3 regions of the Vallitalea longa genome follow, and region 3 is predicted to be linked to each of the others. Evidence: predicted binding sites of a transcription regulator. Region 3 holds the regulator's gene; each other region holds the start of a gene.
What was found. The regulator HrcA, encoded in region 3, represses chaperone genes, less so after heat shock. The targets are predictions, from matches to a motif close to TGTTAGCACTCNNNNNNNNNGAGTGCTAACA.
Positions count from the first base shown of each region.

Region 1: groES (co-chaperone GroES) is a predicted target of HrcA. The motif match lies at 2,401-2,431, and genes of this name have one in related genera.
Region 2: QMG30_RS11245 (Hsp20/alpha crystallin family protein) is a predicted target of HrcA. The motif match lies at 4,497-4,527, and genes of this name have one in related genera.

Region 1 is NZ_BRLB01000027.1:15-7,765, forward strand. It holds gene groL (chaperonin GroEL) at 382-2,010, opposite strand; gene groES (co-chaperone GroES) at 2,070-2,354, opposite strand; gene QMG30_RS23370 (DNA-3-methyladenine glycosylase family protein) at 2,671-3,549, opposite strand; gene QMG30_RS23375 (DUF6062 family protein) at 3,672-4,397, shown strand; gene QMG30_RS23380 (DUF2225 domain-containing protein) at 4,505-5,365, opposite strand; gene QMG30_RS23385 (hypothetical protein) at 5,942-6,340, opposite strand; gene QMG30_RS23390 (DHHW family protein) at 6,520-7,647, opposite strand; gene QMG30_RS23395 (MBOAT family O-acyltransferase) at 7,671-7,751, opposite strand, start outside.
Region 2 is NZ_BRLB01000005.1:169,546-177,296, forward strand. It holds gene QMG30_RS11225 (glycoside hydrolase family 88 protein) at 1-370, shown strand, start outside; gene QMG30_RS11230 (RluA family pseudouridine synthase) at 638-1,330, shown strand; gene QMG30_RS11235 (MFS transporter) at 1,458-2,696, shown strand; gene QMG30_RS11240 (MATE family efflux transporter) at 2,861-4,243, shown strand; gene QMG30_RS11245 (Hsp20/alpha crystallin family protein) at 4,556-4,999, shown strand; gene QMG30_RS11250 (MutS-related protein) at 5,141-6,937, shown strand; gene QMG30_RS11255 (YukJ family protein) at 7,202-7,751, shown strand, end outside.
Region 3 is NZ_BRLB01000014.1:72,496-80,246, forward strand. It holds gene spoIIP (stage II sporulation protein P) at 1-327, shown strand, start outside; gene lepA (translation elongation factor 4) at 413-2,224, shown strand; gene hemW (radical SAM family heme chaperone HemW) at 2,233-3,375, shown strand; gene hrcA (heat-inducible transcriptional repressor HrcA) at 3,748-4,782, shown strand; gene grpE (nucleotide exchange factor GrpE) at 4,798-5,433, shown strand; gene dnaK (molecular chaperone DnaK) at 5,573-7,438, shown strand; gene dnaJ (molecular chaperone DnaJ) at 7,652-7,751, shown strand, end outside.

The DNA of each region.
Region 1 (7,751 bases), on a different contig from region 3:
AACACAAAAAAATAAAAAAGGTACGCAAAAATCTCAAAATCAAAAAAGCTTGATATGCCCTATTTACAAGGGGTTTCAAGCTTTTATTTTCTTTCAACTGTCAAAGACAGGATTATATAACAATACTCTTTACTATACAACTAGAAAAACATAAATACCTTTAATTCCTAACATACAATTTTTTATAAAATATAACACATATATTGTGTAAAATCACAAAAGCATTATATAACAATACTCTTTACTATACAACTAGAAAAACATAAATACCTTTAATTCCTAACATACAATTTTTTATAAAATATAACACATATATTGTGTAAAATCACAAAAGCCACCAGCTAAAAACTGATGGCTTTTTAATAATATATATATCTTTAATTACATCATGCCCATTCCTGGAGCTCCACCGCCCATTGGCATTGCTGGTTCATCTTCTTTAATATCTGCTACAACTGATTCTGTTGTAAGTAATGTTGAAGCTACGGAAGTAGCATTTTGAAGAGCACTTCTAGTTACTTTGGTTGGATCTATAATACCAGTAGATACCATATCAACATACTCTTCAGTAAGAGCATTAAATCCAACATTAACTTCTGATTCTTTTACTTTGTTAACAACTACTGAACCTTCAAGTCCTGCATTTGTAACGATTTGACGAAGTGGAGATTCTAATGCTTTTAAGATGATGTTGATACCTGTTTTTTCATCACCTTCAGCATTATCTGCTAATTTAGCGACTTCTTTAGAAGCATGGATATAAGCTGTTCCACCACCTGCAACAATACCTTCTTCTACTGCTGCTCTTGTAGCTGCTAATGCATCTTCCATTCGAAGTTTCTTCTCTTGCATTTCTGTTTCTGTAGCTGCACCAACTTTAATTACTGCAACTCCACCAGCCATTTTAGCTAATCTTTCTTGTAATTTTTCTCTATCAAAGTCTGAAGTTGTTTCTTCTATTTGAGCTCTGATTTGACTAACTCTAGCATCAATATCTTCTTTTGCACCAGCACCATCAACAATGATAGTATTTTCTTTTTGTACTTTAACTGATTTTGCTTTTCCAAGCATTTCCATTGTAGTTTCTTTTAAGTCAAGACCTACTTCTTCAGAAATTACTGTTCCGCCTGTTAAGATTGCAATATCTTGAAGCATTGCTTTTCTTCTATCACCGAAACCAGGAGCTTTAACAGCTACAACACTGAATGTTCCTCTCAAACGATTAAGAACTAATGTCGCTAAAGCTTCACCTTCAACATCTTCAGCGATTATTAATAATTTTGAACCTGATTGAATGATTTGTTCAAGTATAGGTAATATTTCTTGGATATTACTGATTTTTTTATCTGTAATCAAGATATATGGGTTATCTAGTTCTGCAACCATCTTATCCATATCAGTAGCCATATATGGTGATAAGTAACCTCTATCGAATTGCATACCTTCTACTAATTCAAGTTCAGTATCCATAGTCTTTGATTCTTCAATAGTTATTACACCATCATTTGATACTTTTTCCATTGCGTCTGCAATAAGTGCTCCTACCTCTTCATCACCACCTGAGATAGCTGCAACTTTTGCGATTTGATCTTTACCAGTTAATGCACTGCTCATATCCTTAATAGCATCTACAGTTATTTTTGTAGCTTCTTTCATTCCTCTTCTAAGAATAATTGGATTAGCACCTGCTGCTATGTTTTTAATTCCTTCTTGAATCATTGATTGTGCAAGTACTGTAGCTGTTGTTGTACCGTCTCCTGCAACATCATTAGTTTTAGTTGCAACTTCTTTTACAAGTTGTGCACCCATATTTTCGAATGCATCTTCTAATTCGATTTCTTTTGCAATAGTAACACCATCATTAGTAATAAGTGGTGTACCGAATTTCTTATCTAATACGACATTTCTTCCTTTTGGTCCTAGTGTAACTTTAACTGTATTTGCTAATTGGTTAACTCCTGCTTCTAAAGCAGTTCTTGCTTCTGCACCAAATTTAATTTCTTTAGCCATTATGTAGCCCTCCTTGTTTTCTTATTACTTTTACTCTAATATTGATTATTGCTTAACCATTATTCTACAATTGCTAATATATCACTTTGTTTTACGATAATATATTCATTATCATCTAATTTCACTTCTGTACCAGCATATTTAGAATATATTACCTTATCTCCTGCTTTAACTTCCATTTTCACTTCTTTTCCATCAACCATTCCACCGGGTCCTACGGCTACTACTTCCGCTTGTTGTGGCTTTTCTTTCGCTCCAGTAGGTAATACAATACCTGACTTAGTTACTTGTTCAGCTTCTAATTGTTTAATTACTACTCTGTCTCCTAAAGGTACTAGTTTCATGTTTATTTACCTCCTTATAATTATCTCTTATTATTCTTTTTCTTGTTGTTAGCACTCTCTCTAATCGAGTGCTAATCTCAAGGTATATATTATTAAAATAGGCAATTAATTGCAAATGTTAATTTCAGCCGTTATACTCCATTATCTGCTCATATATCTTTTATGCTTTTATTTGCTCTTGATTTCTTCATTTTGCTCCATTTTTTATTAAAACACAAAATTTGAAATATTATTTTATTGATATATAAGCTTAATATCTTATATTTGAACTAATATATATTTTTACCATATATAACAGATTTATACAAACTAATTTTTATTTTTTTCCAATTTTGAAATCTCTTGCATAATAAAAAAGGTATTGCTGAGCGAAACCAGCTAATGTCCCATAGTGTTCAACTGCAAACTCATGAATAACTTTTATCTTAGTATCATTTTCAAAATAATAATGTTCCATTATTCTTTTAACCCATACATCAGTTGGAAATACCTCATATCTCTTAGCTCCAAAAAGCAATACACAATCAGCAACTTTAGGTCCTACCCCTTTAATTTTCATTAATTCGTTTTTTGCATCAGCAATATTCATATCAGCTAATCTACTAAGATTCACTTCATCATTTATGACTTTTCTACATGCATCAGCAATATATGGTGCTCTAAAGCCTACCTTCAAGTCTCTTAGATCTTGTTCCGTAGCTTGAGATAATTGTTCTATTGTTGGGAAAGAATAAAATTTAATTTCATCTTCCTCACCTATATAAGTTCCATATCGCTTTGATATATCTTCTATAAGTTTTTTAATGTGTGAGATACTTTTATTCTGTGATATAATAAATGAAATCAATGTTTCCCATGTATCTTGTTGTAAAATCCTAATACCATCTTTTTCTGTAACTGCTCTATGTAAATGTTCATCTTTATCACTAAGTATTTTTTTTATAGAAGTATAATCCCTCTCTAGGTCAAAATATTTAATCCATATTGAATTGAAATCTTCTTCATCAATATTATGGAAAACAATTTCATCTTTATCTTGAGTTATTCTCAATATCTTATCATAAGCAACTATTATATAATCTTTATCTGACTTTTTATAGAATCTAAAACATTGCCCACATTCCAGAATATGTTCAATATCAAAATCACACAATCTATTAATTATTATATTATTGCTATCAACCATATATTCCATTGCTTTACCTCCTCAAAATAATCTATCCTAAACTCTATCACTAAACGCATATTTATGCTATACTCAATATATTCCAAATAACTATCGAATTACAATATATTATAAAACGAGTAGGTGAAAAAATGAAAGAAAAAATATATACGATTCCCGTTATAGATTCATTTAAAGAAAGTGGTGAATGCCCTTTTTGTAATATGTACAATACTCTTGAAGAGAATACCATACAATTTGTTCTAGGTCCATCTTATATGGAAACTGATGTAAGAGAACAAACCAACAAACTAGGTTTCTGTAACCATCATCTTCAAAAAATGTATTCTAACAAAAATAGATTAGGTCTTGCATTAATGCTTAACAGTCATCTTGATAAACTTCAAAAAGATATTGACAAACAAATTACTACAGATAATCCAAAATCCATAAAAAAATTATTCTCCAAAAAAGATACTAGCGATCGAGAACTTTATACTTATATAACAGAAAAAAATAATGATTGTTATATTTGTGATAAGATAAAATCAACTTTTGATAAGTATACTGATACCTTTTTTTATCTATGGAAAAAAGATGATTCTTTTATTGATCTAGTAAAGTCTAGTAATGGTTTCTGTCTTAATCATTTTGCTCTGTTATACAATGAAGCACCCAAATATCTTAACGACACGCAACTTAAAACATTTCTTGATCTAATTGTTTCACTCGAAAGAGAAAGCCTCAATCGCATAAAGGAAGAGTTGGACTGGTTCATCAAGAAAAATGACTATAGATTTGCAGAAGAACCTTGGAAAAATTCAAAAGACTCGTTAATCAGAACTATCCTGAAAATAAATAGCTTACGTATTGATTAAATAACAAATGACATCTAACATCTGTTGCAGAATAAAATAAAATCAATCCATTTTATTTTATATTCTGCAATATATATTATGAAATCCTAAAACCCGTAAATACAATACTAATTTTCATTGTTTTTTGCTACCAAAATTCTTTTTTGCTCCTTAACTAGATTTTTGACATTTCTAGCTTTATCTTTTAGTCTTTCATTAGCTGTTCTTGATACAATTACTTCTGACACCCATCTGGTAGACTCATCTAACTTACCTAGTTTTCTAGCTAAATCACCTAATAGATATATTACTGTCATTTCTTGCATTCCACATACTGGGAAATCTTCATTCTGATATGTATTAACAAACCCTTCATACGCTTTTTCAATAAATATCATTTCATTTTCTTTGACTTCATCTAATAATGTGTTAGAAGATGATTTTTTCTGCAAATCTTCTGAATAACATCTATATAACCAAGCTATCTTAAGACATATATAGGCTTTTTCACTAGCCTTAACTTTCTTGACAACAGCATTAAGTAAAGCTAATTTATATCTTTCTATAGCAATTTCATATGTATATTCATCAGGATATTTTCTTCCTCTGTATGAATTTGATATCTGTGATTTAATCCAATCTGCTTGAGTTGCAGTAATTTTCTTAAAGAACTTATTTAGAGCTGCATACCCACAACAATTACATAATACAACATCATAGGCATATGGTGTTATCACATCATATTTAGGTCTCAAATCAGTATCAATAGATATTAATTTCGCCTTTCCTGCTCTAACAGTTCTTGTAATGAATCTTTCACCACAAATAGGGCATAGAACCTTCCTATCATAAAGTAAATCTTTCGCTGAAATTTTCTTAGTTTTATTTGTTATCATTTTCACTCTCTTCTTTTTTTCATCTGCAAATATATCTGTACCTTTAATATTATTAAATCCTAATTTCTCTAGTCCAGAAAATATATCACTCATAAAATGCACCTTTTCTACTGTGGTATATATGAATCTCATTGAGTATCCTTTATGTTTATTATTTAACCCCTATACATACTCCTTCTAGGCATAAGAAAAAAACACATTATAAGATATAGTATTACAAAAAATACCTAATTTTTCCTATTATCTATATATGATATCATAATATGTGAAAATTTCATAGACTTATATTCAATAATTTGATATCATTTTGCAATATTCTCATCAATAGTTCATTAAATATACATATCATATCAATACATACTTAAGGTAAGAAATTATAATACAACCATATAATTAATTTGTATTATAGCATATCTATTCCATTAAGAATATACGATTTTACATTTATATTGCTATTCAAAAACAAACATACTAAGTAAAATTACTATATACGAGATGTCAAAATCTATTAAATATTTTATTTTAAGATACTAAAAAGCTGTTGACAAAACATTAATGCCTTATCAACAGCTTAATCCATTTATTATGTAATCAAAGAGTTGTAATAAATCATAATTTATTATATAACTCTTATATTACAATGATTTAATCATATTTTTATAAAATTATTTATTCTTGAGTTTCAGCTTCATCGTTGTTTTCTGTAGTAGTATCATCTGTAGCAGCTGCATCATCATCAGTAGAATCATCAGTTGCATCTTTACTATCATCTGTTGCATTATCTTGATTATCTGTAGAAGCATCTGCATCAGTTGAATCATCTTTGCTATCTTTATCATCTGTTGCATCTTTATCTGTATCAGTATTATCTGCATCAGTTGCATCTTTATCTGTATCAGCATTATCTACAGTAGCTTTATTGTCAGCATCAGAATCACCTTTATTACCTGATTCAGTACTTTCTACTTTAGCTTTATTATCAGTGTCAGCTTCATCTTTCTTACCACATCCTACAAAAGCTACAGACATTGCCATTATTATTGTTAATATTGCTATCATTTTCTTCATTTTAATTGCCTCCATATTCCTTAATTTGTTTAATAGTCACTATTTGAGTTATTGTTTTTTGTGCAATCATTCCTCCTTTAATATTTGATAGACGTTATTATATACAAAAATCTTATAAAAGTAAAGTTAAAAATTGATTAGAATATTCTACTTAAATTTTAATTTTCACTGTGACCCTGCTATCTATCAATGATTCTAAGACTATTATCTTTCGAAAAATTCAATATATCATATAAAAATAACGTTTCTGTAATATTATTTTGATTTATATATTCATATACATCCAATTTATAAAATCTCAAATCCAAAACATGAATTTCCTCATAATGATTAACTAAAAAAGGTATTAAACAATGAGCATATGAATTCTTGAATATAACCAACTTCTTTCCATTTGATACATCTGATTTTATTGTAACTATAGGATGATTCCCATCTAAAAAATAGGAATATTTATCTTTAGTTTCTAGATGATTCTTTTCATATAGAGAATTCGCCAATATATTTGAATTAATATAGTTAACAGAAACATTCCTTTTCATTTTTGGTTCAAATACTTCAATATAGTCAGGTTCTATACGATAATTATTTGCTTTGGAATATAAAGTCCCATAGAAATCATTTGAAACCACATTAATATCGAATTCATCTATTCCCAATGGTTTTATATCCATAGCGTCAGCTAACTTGACATAAGCATAATAAGCACCTCTCATTGTCCAATGATGATCTGTCCTAAAAAATATATATTCATTACTGCTATTTTTCAAATTATCATAAACATCAATGAAACTAATATTTTGTAGATTCTTCTTCATTCTATCTATTGTTATCAATTCATCATATGGACTTGCAAAGAGTGGAAGCTTATCTTCATTAATTTTAACAGATGTTGGTGGTAACAAAACATAAGTTTTCATGTTTTCTAATCTGCTTTGATAATTATTTATAGCTTTAATATTATTAATAATAATATTATCTTTTGGCATATTGTAATTTTCTAATAAATATTCATTTTCACCAAAAAAGATATCATTATTATCTTGTTTTAACCTGAGCCTTTCTATATCCGATTTCAGGCCAACAAAATAATCTCTAAAAATAAATTGATCAGTTATATAATCTTCAAATTTTTGAGTAAATCTTCCATTCTTAATTGATTTCCATGTTAATTCAGGTTTTTTAGCCAATATTCTGTTTTCTGACTCTGAAAAATGTTTATCCTCCGTTATAATATTCAATAGATTAATTGTTAGTATAAATACTATAAACATCACTATAACAATAATACTTGCTCTTCTATTCATTTGTTCTTGTCTCCTTTAATCTATTAAAATCTAAAATACAAGAATGGATTATAGGTTGAATCAACCAAATAAGCAGTTGATATGAAGAGTATCAAAAATAGTGC
Region 2 (7,751 bases), on a different contig from region 3:
AGAACATCTACCAGAAGACCTGGTACCTTATTGGGATTTTAAATTCACTGATGGTAGTGAAGAACCGAAAGACAGTTCGGCGGCGGCAATAGCTGTATGTGGTATGCTTGAAATGTCGAAGTACCTTGACGAAGAAAAAGCAAGTTACTACAAAGATATTGCATTGAAGATACTGAAATCATTAATTGATAATTACGCAGTTAACGATAATAAATTATCCAATGGGCAATTACTACATGGTGTTTATGCAAGAAAATCTCCATATAATCCATGTAGGAACAGAAATGTTGATGAATGCAATACATGGGGTGACTACTATTATATGGAAGCCCTCATCCGCTTAAGTAAAGATTGGAAGTTATATTGGTGATATTTAATGGAGTAGAGTTAGAGATAACCCTACTCTTTTTTGTTAAATAGGAAAGTTCTACTTTATATTTCACTTAAAATCATTTAGGTAGATGTAGTTTCTTTATTTCTTCTATATAATCTAAATAATGTTATGGATATTTGATTGAATATAGATTATACTTATGTATGAAATTGAAATAAAGGTAATTAAATTGCTAAATTGAATGTTTTTAAAAATTTAGTATATAGATTATACATTATGATATATAGGAGTAGGAGAAAAAATATGGATATAAATATAATTTACGAAGATAATCATATTATTGTTGCTGAGAAACCACCGAAAGTACCTTGTCAAAATGATAAGACTGGTGATATAGATATGTTAACAGAATTAAAGGGTTATTTAAAAGAGAAATATAATGTGAAAAATCCATATATAGGATTAATTCATAGATTAGACCGCCCAGTTGGAGGGTTAATGGTATTTGCAAAAACCAAGTTTGCTAACACTAAATTAAGTGAAGAAATCAGAACAAAAAGATTTCAGAAATTTTATTATGCTGTAGTTTGTGGAAAACCAAAGGAAAACAAAGGACAATTAGTAGATTATCTTAAGAAATATGGAAGGAATAATATATCTAAAGTAGTTTCTGAAGATATAAAAGATGCAAAAGAAGCTGTATTAGAATATGAATGCATTGATAGTATCGAAACAGAAGAATATGGTATGTTAAGTCTTATTAAGGTGGATTTAAAAACTGGAAGACATCATCAGATTCGTGTTCAATTATCCAATGCATCCCTTCCGCTATGGGGAGATAATAAATATAATAAGACTTTTGTCAAAATGAGGACATGGACTCAAATAGCTCTATGGGCTGGAAGTATTTCTTTTAAACATCCGAAAGAAAATAAAATCTGTAGTTTTCAGTTAAAACCAAATGCTGAATATCCATTTAATTTATTCAAATTATAATAAGATATTTATGAACATTTCGAAAAATGAATATTATTAAGTTCCCGATATTTTACTTGACAAGATTAGCGATTTAGTCCATTATAGTATGACAATGTCTAAAAAAGTAAAAGAAAGGGATGGTGCAATGGTAATTATTAATTCTTTTAAGCAGTACATAGGTTTGCCGAGAGAGATTTATATCCTGGCTATTCAACGATTCGTTAATTCACTTGGTGGATTTGTTTATGCTTTCTTAGCTTTATTTTTGAGCGAAAGATTAGGGTTTGAGAAAGATGTAATTGGTGTGTTTATGTTAGTATGTTCATTAGTCGGTATACCTGGTTCACTTATTTCTGGCCATTTAGTTGATAAATGCAATCGTAAAACAATTCTACTTGTATCTAGAACTTTGTCAGCACTAGTTTTTATTGTTTGTGGTTTTCTTGGTAATTCAATAGTAATTCCATATTTACTTATAGCATCTAGTTTCATATCCAGTTTTTCAGGTCCTGCAAGTGGTGCTATGACTGCTGATTTGACAACTCCTGAAAATAGGAAACAAAGTTTTTCATTATTGTATTTGGGTATGAACATTGGTCTTGCTTTTGGTTTTACCATTGCAGCTTATTTATTTAAAAATTACACACAATGGATATTTTGGGGTGATGGATTAACTTCATTACTTAGTTTATTATTGGTAGTATTTTATATTAAAGACACTAGACCTACAAAGAATGAAATAAAGAAAATTAATGATTCAGATAGAGTTGGTGAAAAAGAAGAAAAAGGATCTATTATTAATGCATTACTAAAGAGACCTTACTTACTAGGGTTTGTACTTATTAGTTCGGTAATAGGATTTGTGTATAATCAACATGGTTTTATTATGCCTTTTCATTTAATAGAGTTATTCCCAGAAAATGGAGAGAAATATTTTGGTAATGTAATGGCAATTAATACAATCATCGTTGTTGTATTGACACCAGTCATAATGCATATCACAAGAAAAATAAAGCCTGTAGTTAATGTAGCGATTGCATCATTAACATACATTATAGGTTTTGGAATGATGGGTATAGTGAATGAATTATGGGTATTTTTTGTAGCAGTATTCATATGGACAACAGGTGAGATTATTGCAACAACTAACACCGGAGTTTATATTTCTAACCATTCACCAGTTAATCATAGAGGTAGATTTAATTCAATAATAGGGATGATTCAGGCTGCTGGACGTTCTGCTGCTCCATATTTCATGGGAATGTATTTAGTCTCACATAGTAGCTCACAAGGATGGATATTAACTGCTTTTGTTGGTATAATAGCATTTATATTGTTATGCATATTGTTTTTATCAGAAAAACATCATTATAATAAGGCATAAATATCTAAATAATAATTGATAGAATATCAAGTATTATAATACAAATATTAAATTTAAAAAGAGATATATTTAAGTCCTTGACTTAGTATATCTTTTATATTAATATTAATCAAATAGACAGAAACTGAAATAAATATGATTCTTAAGTGAGAAAGGATTTACTTATGAGAAACAATAATATTGACACTACTAAAGGTGATATAAAGAAGAACCTATGGATAATGGCATGGCCTATAATGATAGGTAATTTAATTCAAGTTATATATAATATGACAGATACATATTTTGTTGGTCAGCTTGAAAATAGTACTGATGCTATTGCAGCTGTAACGGTAACTTTTTCAGTTGTATTTGTTTTAGTATCTTTAGCAGCCGGTTTGGGTATAGGATCTGCAACATTAGCAGCTCAATATTATGGTGCTAGAGAATATAAAAAAGTAGATGAAGTAACTTACACTTCACTAATAGTAATTGGTGCCATAGCTTTGATATTTGTGGCTGGAGGAATAATTTTCTATAAACAGCTTTTTAATCTTATGAACACTCCAGAAAATATTATACCTATAGCAAAAGATTACTTTATAATAATTATGGTAGGTATGTTATTCATGTTCATATTTTTTATTATGAGCGGTATATTGCGTGGAATAGGAGATACCAAAACACCCATGATTGCAGGTATAGTTTCCGGATTAATTAATATGGTATTAGATCCATTTTTGATTTTCGGCTGGGGCTTTTTCCCTGAACTTGGAATATCAGGTGCAGCATATGCAACTGTAATTTCAAGGATATTTGCGGCAGGATATATTTTTTATGTAGTACTTAGAGGTAAAACTTTCTTAAAACTTGATCTTCATAACTTTAAAGTTGACCTTAATCTTACAAAACAGTTATTTAAGATTGGTGTACCATCTAGTATATCTCAAGCGGTAATAAGTTTAGGTGGAACAGTGATAATGGGAAGAGTTAATGCATTTGGCAGTATAGCTATGGCAGCTCATGGAATAGGAAATAGATTGGAATCTCTATTGGCAATGCCTACAATGGGATTAGCTCAAGCAGCGAGTTCAATGGTTGGACAGAATCTTGGTGCAGGTCAAAGAGATAGAGCTTATAAAAGTGGACAATATGCAATGAAATCATCATTTATTATTCTTGTAATAATGGGTGCTATTTTTGCAATATTCCCATCGGTATTCTTTGAGATATTCTCAAATGATCAGGAAGTTATTGCAATTGGACGTTATTACATATATGGAATAACCTTATTATATGCATTTGTAGGATGTAGAATTGTCATGTCCAATGTATTTCAAGGAGCAGGAGCAGCATCTGTTTCCATGTGGCTTAGTCTTATTTGCCTGTGGGTATTCAGAATTCCATTGGCTTATGCATTATCATATACACCATTAGGGATTAAAGGTGTATGGTTAGGAGTCGGATTATCATTCATCGTTAGTTTCTTCTTCATGTATTATTTCTATAAAAAAGGAAAATGGATGGATAAAGTTGTTGTTCATAATAAAGAACTAGCAGAGGCTTAGATTTATGGTTCATCAGTCATATCAATTCAATTGAAATGACTGATGGATTTTTTTATTAAGTAAGAAAGTTCTACTTTCTATTTTTCTTGAAATCTTTTATGGGGTGTAGTAATAATATATCTCTAATTAATTTATCTTAATAAGCACTAATCTGATGTTTTTTGCATAATTGAGTTATAAATAAAATATTGTAAAAAAATTTAATAATATACTTGACAAAAATTTATAATAGAGGTATATTATATATAGAAATTGTTAGCACTCACTTGAATCGAGTGCTAACAATAAAAATCAAATAGAGGAGGAATTAATATGTTTGGCTTAACACCATTTAATACTAATCCAATTAGAAAAAGTAACTCGCTTAACAATGATTTTTACGACATGATTGATGACTTCTTTGATAATAGTTTTTTTCCAAGAAATCTGTACAATGATACTTTCAAAGTAGATGTAAAAGATGCAGATAAAGAGTATACAGTAGAAGCAGAAATGCCTGGAATCAATAAAGAAGATATCAAACTAGATTATAATGAAGGTAGATTAACAATCAGCGTAAGTAATGAAGAAAATGTTAACGAAGAGCAAGAACACTATATTCACAGAGAGAGAAAAAGAACTTCTATGCAAAGAGGTATCTTTTTGAAAGATATTGTACCAGAGAAGATTACAGCTAATCTAAAAGATGGTGTACTTAGGGTTGTAGTTCCTAAAAAGGAAAAATCCCAAAATACATTTAATATAGAAGTTAATTAAAAAATAGAGCCTCATGGGCTCTATTTTTTGATTTGAATATTTCACACTTTAAAAATTATCTTATATGTGTTATTGTTGTATTAAAAAATATAGAAAATAAAATCAATACAAAAGAAAATAAATATGATGGAGTGTGAAAATATGAATCCAAAAAGAGATTATGTAAAGAGAAAAGAAAAGTATAAAAAAGAACTGGATAAGCTAAATCATAAGATAAATCTTTACGGGAACATAAGACTTATTATTATATTAGTAGGTCTAGGTATTACAATATGGACATATACCAAAAAATCTTATCTACTTAGTTTAAATAGTTTAATTATCACATTAGTTCTATTCATAAGTTTAGTAATGATACATCAAAAATATATTGAAAAAAGACCAAGATTGAAGGCTCTAATCAAAATAAACGAAAATGGGTTGAAAAGATTAAAAGGTGAATGGAAAAAATTTATTGAAGCAGGAGAAGAATTTATTGATGAGACTCATAATTATTCTTGGGACTTAGATATATTTGGAAAAAGTTCACTATTCCAGTGGACAAATCATACCAACACTCCAATAGGAAAGAAAAAATTAAGAGATGCTTATATAAGACCTAACAAAAATATTGACCAAATAAAAGAAAGACAAGAAGCCATAAAAGAGTTGGCTACCAAAATGAATTGGGTCCATGAATTTCAAGCTGCTGGAATGAGAGATAGCAATAAGAGTAAAGATGAAGGAAATCTGATAAGATGGAGTAAAGATGTAATATCAATCTATCTAAATAATTTATTGAATTTATTTGTTAAGATTCTTCCTGTTGTATCTATAGGTAGTATAATAATGCCTTTTATAATACCTTCTTTTTCATGGGTTTATGCAGCAGTATTTGTCAGCATTCAAGTTATTGTGGTTTTTAAAGATTTCGGTAAGAGAAACAATAGACTATCATCGATTGATGATTATAGAAAACAAGTACAGATATATGAAAAAATGATAGAAGTTATTGAAAATCAAGAATTTGATTCTGCTCTATTGGTCAAATTACAACAGCAGATGCAGACTGGAAATGAAGTGACTTCTAAACAAATCAAAAAATTAGATAGCATAATGGATATGATAAATGTTAGACATATACAATTCTATTTGATATTCGATATACTGACTTTATGGGATTATCAATGTACTATTTCATTGGAAAGTTGGAAAAACAAATATGGTAAAAACATGGTTAAATGGCTTGATGCACTAGGAGAATTAGAAGCTTTGGCAAGTCTTTCAACTATCGTTTACGAACAACCAGAATGGGTTATGCCAGAGGTGGTTGATGATTATAAGATATATGCTACTGCATTGGGACATCCACTTATTAATGCTAATCAGAGAGTATGTAACAGTGTCAGTTTCGGAGGAAGATATGCATCTTTACTTATTACAGGTTCTAATATGTCGGGGAAAAGTACATTCCTTAGGACTATAGGAATAAATTTAGTGTTGGCATATGCAGGAGCACCAGTATGTGCAGAAGAATTCATATGCCCCATAATGAATATATATACTTCAATGAGAGTAAAAGATGATATTGATAATAAAATATCTTCTTTCTATGCAGAATTGCTAAGAATCAAAAAGATTATAGAGGCCACTGATAAAGGTGAAAAAGTTTTTTATCTATTAGACGAGATATTCAAAGGAACTAATTCAAGAGATAGACATATAGGAGCGAAAACCCTTATCAAGAAATTATGTAAAGGCAGTACATTAGGTCTTGTATCTACCCATGATCTTGAATTAGCAGATTTAGAAAAAGAACAAGATTCCAAAGTGAAGAATTATCATTTCCAAGAATTCTATAAAAATGATAAAATCAATTTCGATTATAAATTATATAAGGGAGTGTCTAACACTTTTAATGCAGTATACTTAATGAAAGAAATAGGGATAGAAATATAATTGTAGGATAGTGTCATATGAAAATCTTCAATTATGGATTAATTAAAATATCTGTAACTATAGTAATTTATTTATAGTATAGATTGTAGAGTGATATGGTAAATCATTAACAGACAGTAGAAACCATGGTATAGTAGATTATTTTAATCTATATTCATGGTTTTTATATTATGATAATTTTCGTGGTAAAAAATTATTTATTTGTTATAATGAATAAGTACAGTTTTTTAATAATTCAATAAAAATCAAAGAAAGGGGTACCTCATGAGTCTACAAGCTTACGGACTATTGAAATGTAAAGCGATAGAAACAAAAGAAGAAAGAGATAACAACAGACCTCATTATCATATACATGTTAAAGCATATGAAGAGAATTATAGAATATCCATAAATATAAAATCTAATGATGTTTTATCAGAATTACTATTTTATACTGATGAAAATTTTCAACATGACATTATTCCAAAAATTATTAAATTACCATATGGATTTTATTTTAGTAATGATTGTGCTATTGATTATGTTAGAGGAGATATGAACTTTAATAGAGATAAGATGAAAAAAATTCCTCACGACAAAACAGGTCCTAATAACGATCTAAATGAAAAACTTAATCATTACATAAATAGAGCAATAACAGAAAATGCTGATATTTATATATATGGTACAAAATGGAAAACAGGTAATTATTGTAAGCCAGATAGAATTTTCGATTTTACTCCTTCAATGGGTATGCATGATATTCATATGAATCAAGGAAATATTAGAAAATGGAAAAAAGATAGTGGTGTTTGGCAGGATGGATGCCTATTTA
Region 3 (7,751 bases):
GGAGTTAATGGAAATGTGAGATTAGTAAACAATATTGATGGCAAACAAACAGCCAAAATAATGTTTTTTAATGGGTTGGCATTGTATTCGGTAATGCCCAATAAGTATGTTACAGATAATATGGCATTTAGTTTTCAGATGCAACTAAAAGCTGGGGAGTTATATCCCAATTTTACTAGGAAAATATATCTTAGGGGTTATAGATATAATTTACATCTAAAACCAAAATCTTTGTTTGTTGAAGTAGGAGCACAGACTAATACAGTTTCTGAGGCAATGAATGCCATGGAACCTTTGGCAAAAATTTTATATGAAGTCATAAAATAGCGCGAGATATATTCTATTGTTGCTAAAGTGTGTATAGATATGCTATAATAACCAACAGAAAATGGACTAAGGAGGATGTTGGTCTATGGCAGAATTTAAACAGGATAATATAAGAAATTTTTGTATAATAGCGCATATTGATCATGGTAAATCTACACTAGCAGATAGAATTATTCAATTAACAGGATTACTTACTGCAAGAGAGATGCAGGCACAAGTTCTAGATAACATGGAACTGGAACGTGAAAGAGGTATTACGATAAAAGCCCAATCTGTTAGGTTAATATATAAAGCCCAAAATGGTGAAGAATATATTTTTAATCTTATAGATACACCAGGACATGTAGATTTCAATTATGAGGTATCTAGAAGTTTAGCAGCATGTGAAGGTGCGGTATTAGTTGTTGATGCAGCTCAAGGAATTGAAGCTCAGACATTGGCTAATGTTTATTTAGCATTAGAACATGATCTTGAAATTGTAACGGTTATTAATAAAATTGACCTTCCAAGTGCAGAGCCTGATAGGGTAAAAGCAGAAGTAGAAGATGTAATAGGGCTAGAGGCTGAAGATGCACCTCTTATTTCTGCAAAAGAAGGTATTAACATTGAAGATGTTCTAGAAAAGATTGTATCAGATGTACCTGCGCCTGTAGGAGATGTGAATGCACCCCTAAAAGCATTGATATTTGACTCTCTATACGATTCTTATAGAGGAGTTATAGTATTTTGTAGGGTGAAAGAAGGAACTGTTAAAAAAGGCATGAAAATACGTATGATGGCTACTGAAAAAGAGTTTGAAGTAGTTGAAGTAGGTTATTTCGGTCCAGGACAATTCATCCCTGCTGAATGTTTACAGGCAGGTACTGTAGGTTATATTACTGCAAGTATTAAAAATGTTCAAGATACCAAAGTTGGTGATACCATCACGGATGCTGATAATCCAATAGATGAACCGTTACCAGGGTATAAGAATGTTAATCCAATGGTATTTTGCGGATTATATCCAGCCGATGGTTCTAAATATCAAGATTTACGTGATGCTCTAGATAAATTAAAATTAAATGATGCAGCGCTTAATTTTGAACCAGAAACATCAGTGGCACTTGGATTCGGATTTAGATGTGGTTTCTTAGGACTCTTACATCTTGAAATAATTCAAGAGCGTTTAGAAAGAGAGTATAACCTTGATTTAGTTACGACTGCGCCAAGTGTTATATATAAAGTATACAGAACTAATGGTGAAGTGATGGAACTTGCTAATCCGACTGACTTACCAGATGTTTCTGAAATAAGAGCTATGGAAGAACCTATAGTAAAGGCAGAAATAATGGTTCCAACTGATTATATTGGAACCGTAATGGAATTGTGTCAAGAGAGACGTGGCGAATATTTTGGTATGGATTATATTGAAGAAACAAGAGCTATGCTGACTTATGAATTGCCTCTTAATGAAATAATATATGATTTCTTTGATGCTCTCAAATCTAGAACGAGAGGTTATGCATCATTTGATTACGAATTGGTGGGTTATAAAGAATCTGATTTAGTAAAACTTGATATATTAATCAACAAAGAAGTGGTAGATGCATTATCATTTATTGTTCATACAGATAAAGCATATGACAGAGGAAGAAAAATAGCTGAGAAATTAAAAACAGAAATACCAAGACATCTATTTGAGATACCGATTCAAGCTGCTGTAGGTAATAAAATTATTGCTAGAGAAACAATTAAAGCGATGAGAAAAGACGTTCTTGCAAAATGTTATGGTGGTGATATTTCAAGAAAAAGAAAACTTCTTGAAAAGCAGAAAAAAGGTAAGAAGAGAATGCGACAAGTGGGTAATGTAGAAGTACCACAACAAGCTTTTATGAGTGTTTTGAAATTAGATGAATAGGTGTTGTTATGAAAAAAAATATTAGTCTATATATTCATATTCCTTTTTGCAAAAGCAAGTGTAACTATTGTGATTTTTTATCATTTGATAATAAAGCAAGTGTCATGAAGGAATATGTACAAGCATTAATTAGTGAGATAAAAAGCTATAGCGAAGTGACAAAAGAATATATGGTTAAAAGCATATTTATAGGCGGTGGAACACCGTCTATTCTGTCTTGCGCTGATATTGAAAGTATATTTGAGGCATTAAAATTATACTATAATATTGATAATAATGCAGAGATTACAATTGAAGCTAATCCAGGTACTCTTAATGAAGATAAAATAGGAAGGGTTTTAGATTCGGGAGTTAACCGTATTAGCTTGGGTTTGCAATCATGTAATGATAATTTGCTGAAAAGATTAGGAAGAATTCATACATTTGATGAATTCTTATTAAATTATGATTTACTAAGAAAATATAAATTCAGTAATATAAATGTAGATATGATGTTTGCATTACCAAACCAGAAGATGACTGATTTAGAATATGATTTAAAATCTATAATTGACCTTAGACCTGAGCATATATCATATTATTCTTTGATAATCGAGGAAGGTACCAATTTCTCGAAAATGTATAAGGATAATAAGTTGAATCTACCAGACGAAGATGATGAACGCGCTATGTACTGGTTGATTGATAATCTATTGCAAAAAAGTGGGTACAAACATTATGAGATCTCTAATTTTGCTTTAGGGGGGAAAGAATGTTATCATAATAAGGTGTATTGGATAGAAAAAGAATATATAGGAATGGGATTAGGGGCTTCCTCATTCTTCGAAGGATTTCGGTATAAAAATATTTCTAATATGAATGAATATATTAAATCAAACGGAGAAAGAGAAAAAATAAAAGAAAGCATTCAAAAAATTGATAAGAAGACAGCTATTGAAGAATATATGTTTCTAGGATTAAGATTATTGGATGGTATTGATGAGTTGGATTTTTATAATAGATGGGGACATGAGATTGATTATTACTACAAAAGTGTTATAAAAGAACTCGTAAAAGACAATCTTATTACCAATAATGGATATAGGTTGAAATTAACTAGAAAAGGAATTGACGTTAGTAATTATGCATTAGCTATGTTTTTGTTTGATTGATACAAACTTAATCTATATTCCTTTGTTTGTTTGCATTATATTAAAAGCGGGAAATTTGAGTTAATGATAATTATAATTGAATAATTTAGAGTTGAAAGCCCTTAGATAAGCTTAAAATTATATGTTACAATTATATTACAATCAAAAAAAATAATTAAAATTTGATAAAATTACTTGACAAATCTATCTGCAAGTGATATTTTTATTTCAAGCATTAGCACTCATTGAAGTAGAGTGCTAACAGAAAAATAAATTAATTTGTTTATTCAAAGTATAATTTTTCTCTTGTATATTAACAATACTAAAAAGGTTAAGCCTATTTATAAGTGATTGTTGTTTTTGCTATGAAGCAAGTTGAAAGGTGGTGCAAATATGGAACTAAATGATAGAAAAGTAAAAATTCTTAGAGCGATAATTTTAAATTACCTTGATACAGCAGAACCCGTAGGTTCAAGAACAATATCCAAGAATTATAATCTAGGAATCAGTCCAGCGACTATTAGAAACGAGATGTCTGATCTAGAAGAATTAGGCCTTATTTTGCAACCTCATACATCTGCAGGAAGAATTCCATCTGATAAAGGGTATAGACTATATGTTGATAGACTTATGAATCTTCATCAAGATGAAGTCAACAATGGTTTGTATATAGAGCAGTTGTTTCAACGAGTAGATAGGATAGAATCTTTATTGAAGAGTATCGCTAGACTATTAGCTAATGAAACCAATTATGCTACTATTGTTTCATCACCTCAGATTAACAAGGCTAAGATAAAGAACATACAATTGATAGGTGTGCAAGATAAAAGAATATTAGCGGTTATAGTTACCGATGGAAATATTATAAAAAATTATATGATCAATATAAATGAACCAGTACATCAGACTATGCTGAATAGATTGACTTTTGTACTTAATGAGCAGTTATACGGACTTACACTAGAACAAATTAATTTACCATTAATTCAAGAACTTAAAAATTTTGCTGGTAATAACGCAGAAATTGTTAATAAAGTATTAGATGCAATTTTTGATACTATAAAGTCTGTAGATGACACAGAGATATATACATCTGGTGCAACAAACATATTAAGATTTCCAGAATTCAACGATATATCAAAAGCTACAAATCTAATACACAAGCTTGAAGAAAAACAAGCATTAAAAGATATGGTTTATACTGTATTAGAGGAAAATGGTGTAAACATAAAAGTGACTATTGGTAATGAAAATGCCATTGAAGAAATGAAAGACTGTAGTTTGATTACTACAGCTTATAAGCTTGGTGAAGAAAATATTGGATTTATTGGCATATTAGGACCTAAGCGGATGGATTACGAAAATACCATAGGCTCTCTTTCTTGTTTAATGACCAAAATGGAAGAAATTATTAATAACTTAAAATAGAAAGGCGGTTATATAGTGGCTAATGAAAAGGTTCCTGAGAACACTAAGTCAGAAGAAAAGATAAAAAAAAATAAAAAAGAAGAAGAACTAAAGCAAGAAGAATCAAGGCAAGAAGAAGTAGAAAATGAAAACAATTCAGAAGAAAATGCCGAAAAAGCTGATAATGAAAAATTAGAAGACTCTACTGGAGAAAATGATATGAAGAAAAAATTGAAGCAAAAGGAAAAGGAAGTAAATGAGTATGTAGACAAATTACAGAGAACAATGGCAGAATTTGATAATTTCAGAAAAAGAACAACTAGAGAAAAATCAATGATGTATGAGAATGGAGCAAAAGAAACATTAGAAAAATTACTACCGATTGTTGATAATTTTCAGCGTGCGCTTGAAAGTGTATCTGAAGAGCAAAAAGAAGTTCCTTTTGTTCAAGGAATAGAATTGATTTTTAAACAGCTAATGAGTACTCTTAATGATATTGGAGTAGAAGAAATAAAAGCGGAAGGTAAAGAATTCGATCCTAACTTTCACCATGCCGTAACTCATGCAGAGGACGATTCTTTAGGTGAAAATATAGTATCTGAAGTATTCCAAAAAGGATATATGTATAATGATTCAGTTCTACGACATAGTATGGTTAAGGTAGTTAATTAAATTAAAATATAGAATGTATGATTATATAATCGTGCATCTTATATATATATTATTAAAGAATAATAATCTCGTAATGAATTAAATTAAGTATATGTAATTTATATCTTGGCGAGTATATTGATATGAAGGAGGAAACAAAATGGGCAAAATAATTGGAATTGACTTAGGTACAACCAATTCATGTGTTGCAGTTATGGAAGGTGGAAAACCAGTTGTAATTGCTAATGCAGAAGGTGTAAGAACAACACCATCAGTTGTTGCTTTTACCAAAAATGGAGAAAGATTAGTAGGAGAACCTGCTAAAAGACAAGCGATCACTAACCCAGATAAAACAGTAGCTTCTATTAAAAGACATATGGGTACTGATTTTCGAGTAAATATTGATGATAAAAAATATTCACCTCAAGAAATTTCTGCTATGACATTACAAAAATTGAAAGCAGATGCAGAAAGCTATTTAGGTGAAAAAGTTTCAGAAGCTGTTATCACAGTTCCTGCATACTTTACAGATAGTCAAAGACAAGCGACTAAAGATTCAGGTAAAATTGCTGGTCTTGAGGTTAAGAGAATAATTAATGAACCTACAGCAGCAGCTTTAGCATATGGTCTTGATAATGAGAATGAACAAAAGATTATGGTTTATGATCTTGGTGGAGGTACATTTGATGTATCTATCATTGAAATCGGAGACGGTGTTATTGAAGTATTAGCAACAAGTGGTAATAATAAGCTTGGTGGAGATGACTTTGATGAGCGTGTAATGAATCACTTAATTAAAGAATTCAAAAAATCAGATGGTATAGATTTAACTAACGATAAAATGGCTGTTCAAAGATTGAAAGAAGCAGCAGAAAAAGCTAAAAAAGAATTATCATCAGCAACAACAACTAACATTAATTTACCATTCATCACTGCTACACAAGAAGGACCAAAACATTTAGATATCACTCTTACAAGAGCTAAGTTTGATGAATTAACAGCTGATCTTGTTCAACAAACAATGGGTCCTGTAAATAATGCTTTAAGAGATTCAGGACTTGCTGCAAGTGAACTTGATAAAGTATTATTAGTTGGTGGATCTACACGTATTCCAGCTGTACAAGATGCAGTAAATAAATTGACAGGAAAAGAACCATTCAAAGGAATCAATCCAGACGAATGTGTTGCAATAGGAGCATCTATCCAAGGTGGTAAATTATCAGGAGAAGCAGGAGCTGGAGATATCTTACTTCTTGATGTAACACCATTATCAATAGGTATAGAAACATTAGGTGGAGTAGCTACTAAATTGATTGAAAGAAATACTACAATACCTACTAAGAAAAGTCAAGTATTCTCAACTGCTGCTGATAACCAACCAGCCGTTGATATTCACGTAGTTCAAGGTGAAAGAGAATTCGCTAAAGACAACAAAACAATCGGAAGATTCCAATTAGATGGAATTCCACCAGCACGTAGAGGTGTTCCTCAAATAGAAGTTAGTTTTGATATTGATGCTAATGGTATCGTTAATGTTACAGCGAAGGATCTTGGAACTGGTAAATCACAACATATTACAATTACAGCTAGTACTAATCTATCAGATGATGAAATTAATAAAGCTGTAGACGAAGCTCAAAATTTTGAAGAAGAAGATAAGAAGAGAAAAGAAGCTATTGATGTAAGAAACGAAGCTGATTCACTTGTATTCCAAACTGAAAAGACTCTTAATGATTTAGGTGATAAGGTTGATGCTTCAGAAAAAGCAAAAGTAGAAGCTGAAGTTACTAAGTTAAAAGAAGTACTTGGTAAATCAACTATCGAAAACATGACAGATGCTAATGTGGAAGAGATTAAAGTTGCAAAAGAAGCATTAATGACTGTTTTCACAGAGTTATCAACTAAGTTATATCAACAAGCAGGAGCTGCAGGGGCAGCAGGACCTGGAGCACAAGGAGCTGCACCAGAACAAGAACAACAAAATAAAGATGATGATGTGGTTGACGCAGACTTCAAAGAAGTGTAAAATATAAAGTTGTAAAAAAGCCAAAGACATTGGTCTTTGGCTTTTATAAAGAATATATATATTAGTTGGGGAATCGTTAGAAGATTTTAATCTTGAATGTAATATTTTGACCAGAGTATACAGTGTTGTCCAACATTATATATTGTGGTGAATTTAAAACTATTAATTTATATATAATTCAAATATTAATCATAAAAGAGGTAGGTGTGTATAATGGCAGATAAGAGAGACTATTACGAGGTATTAGGTGTTGGGAGAAATGCTACTGACGCTGAAGTTAAAAAAGCGTATAGAAATTTAGCTAAAAAATATC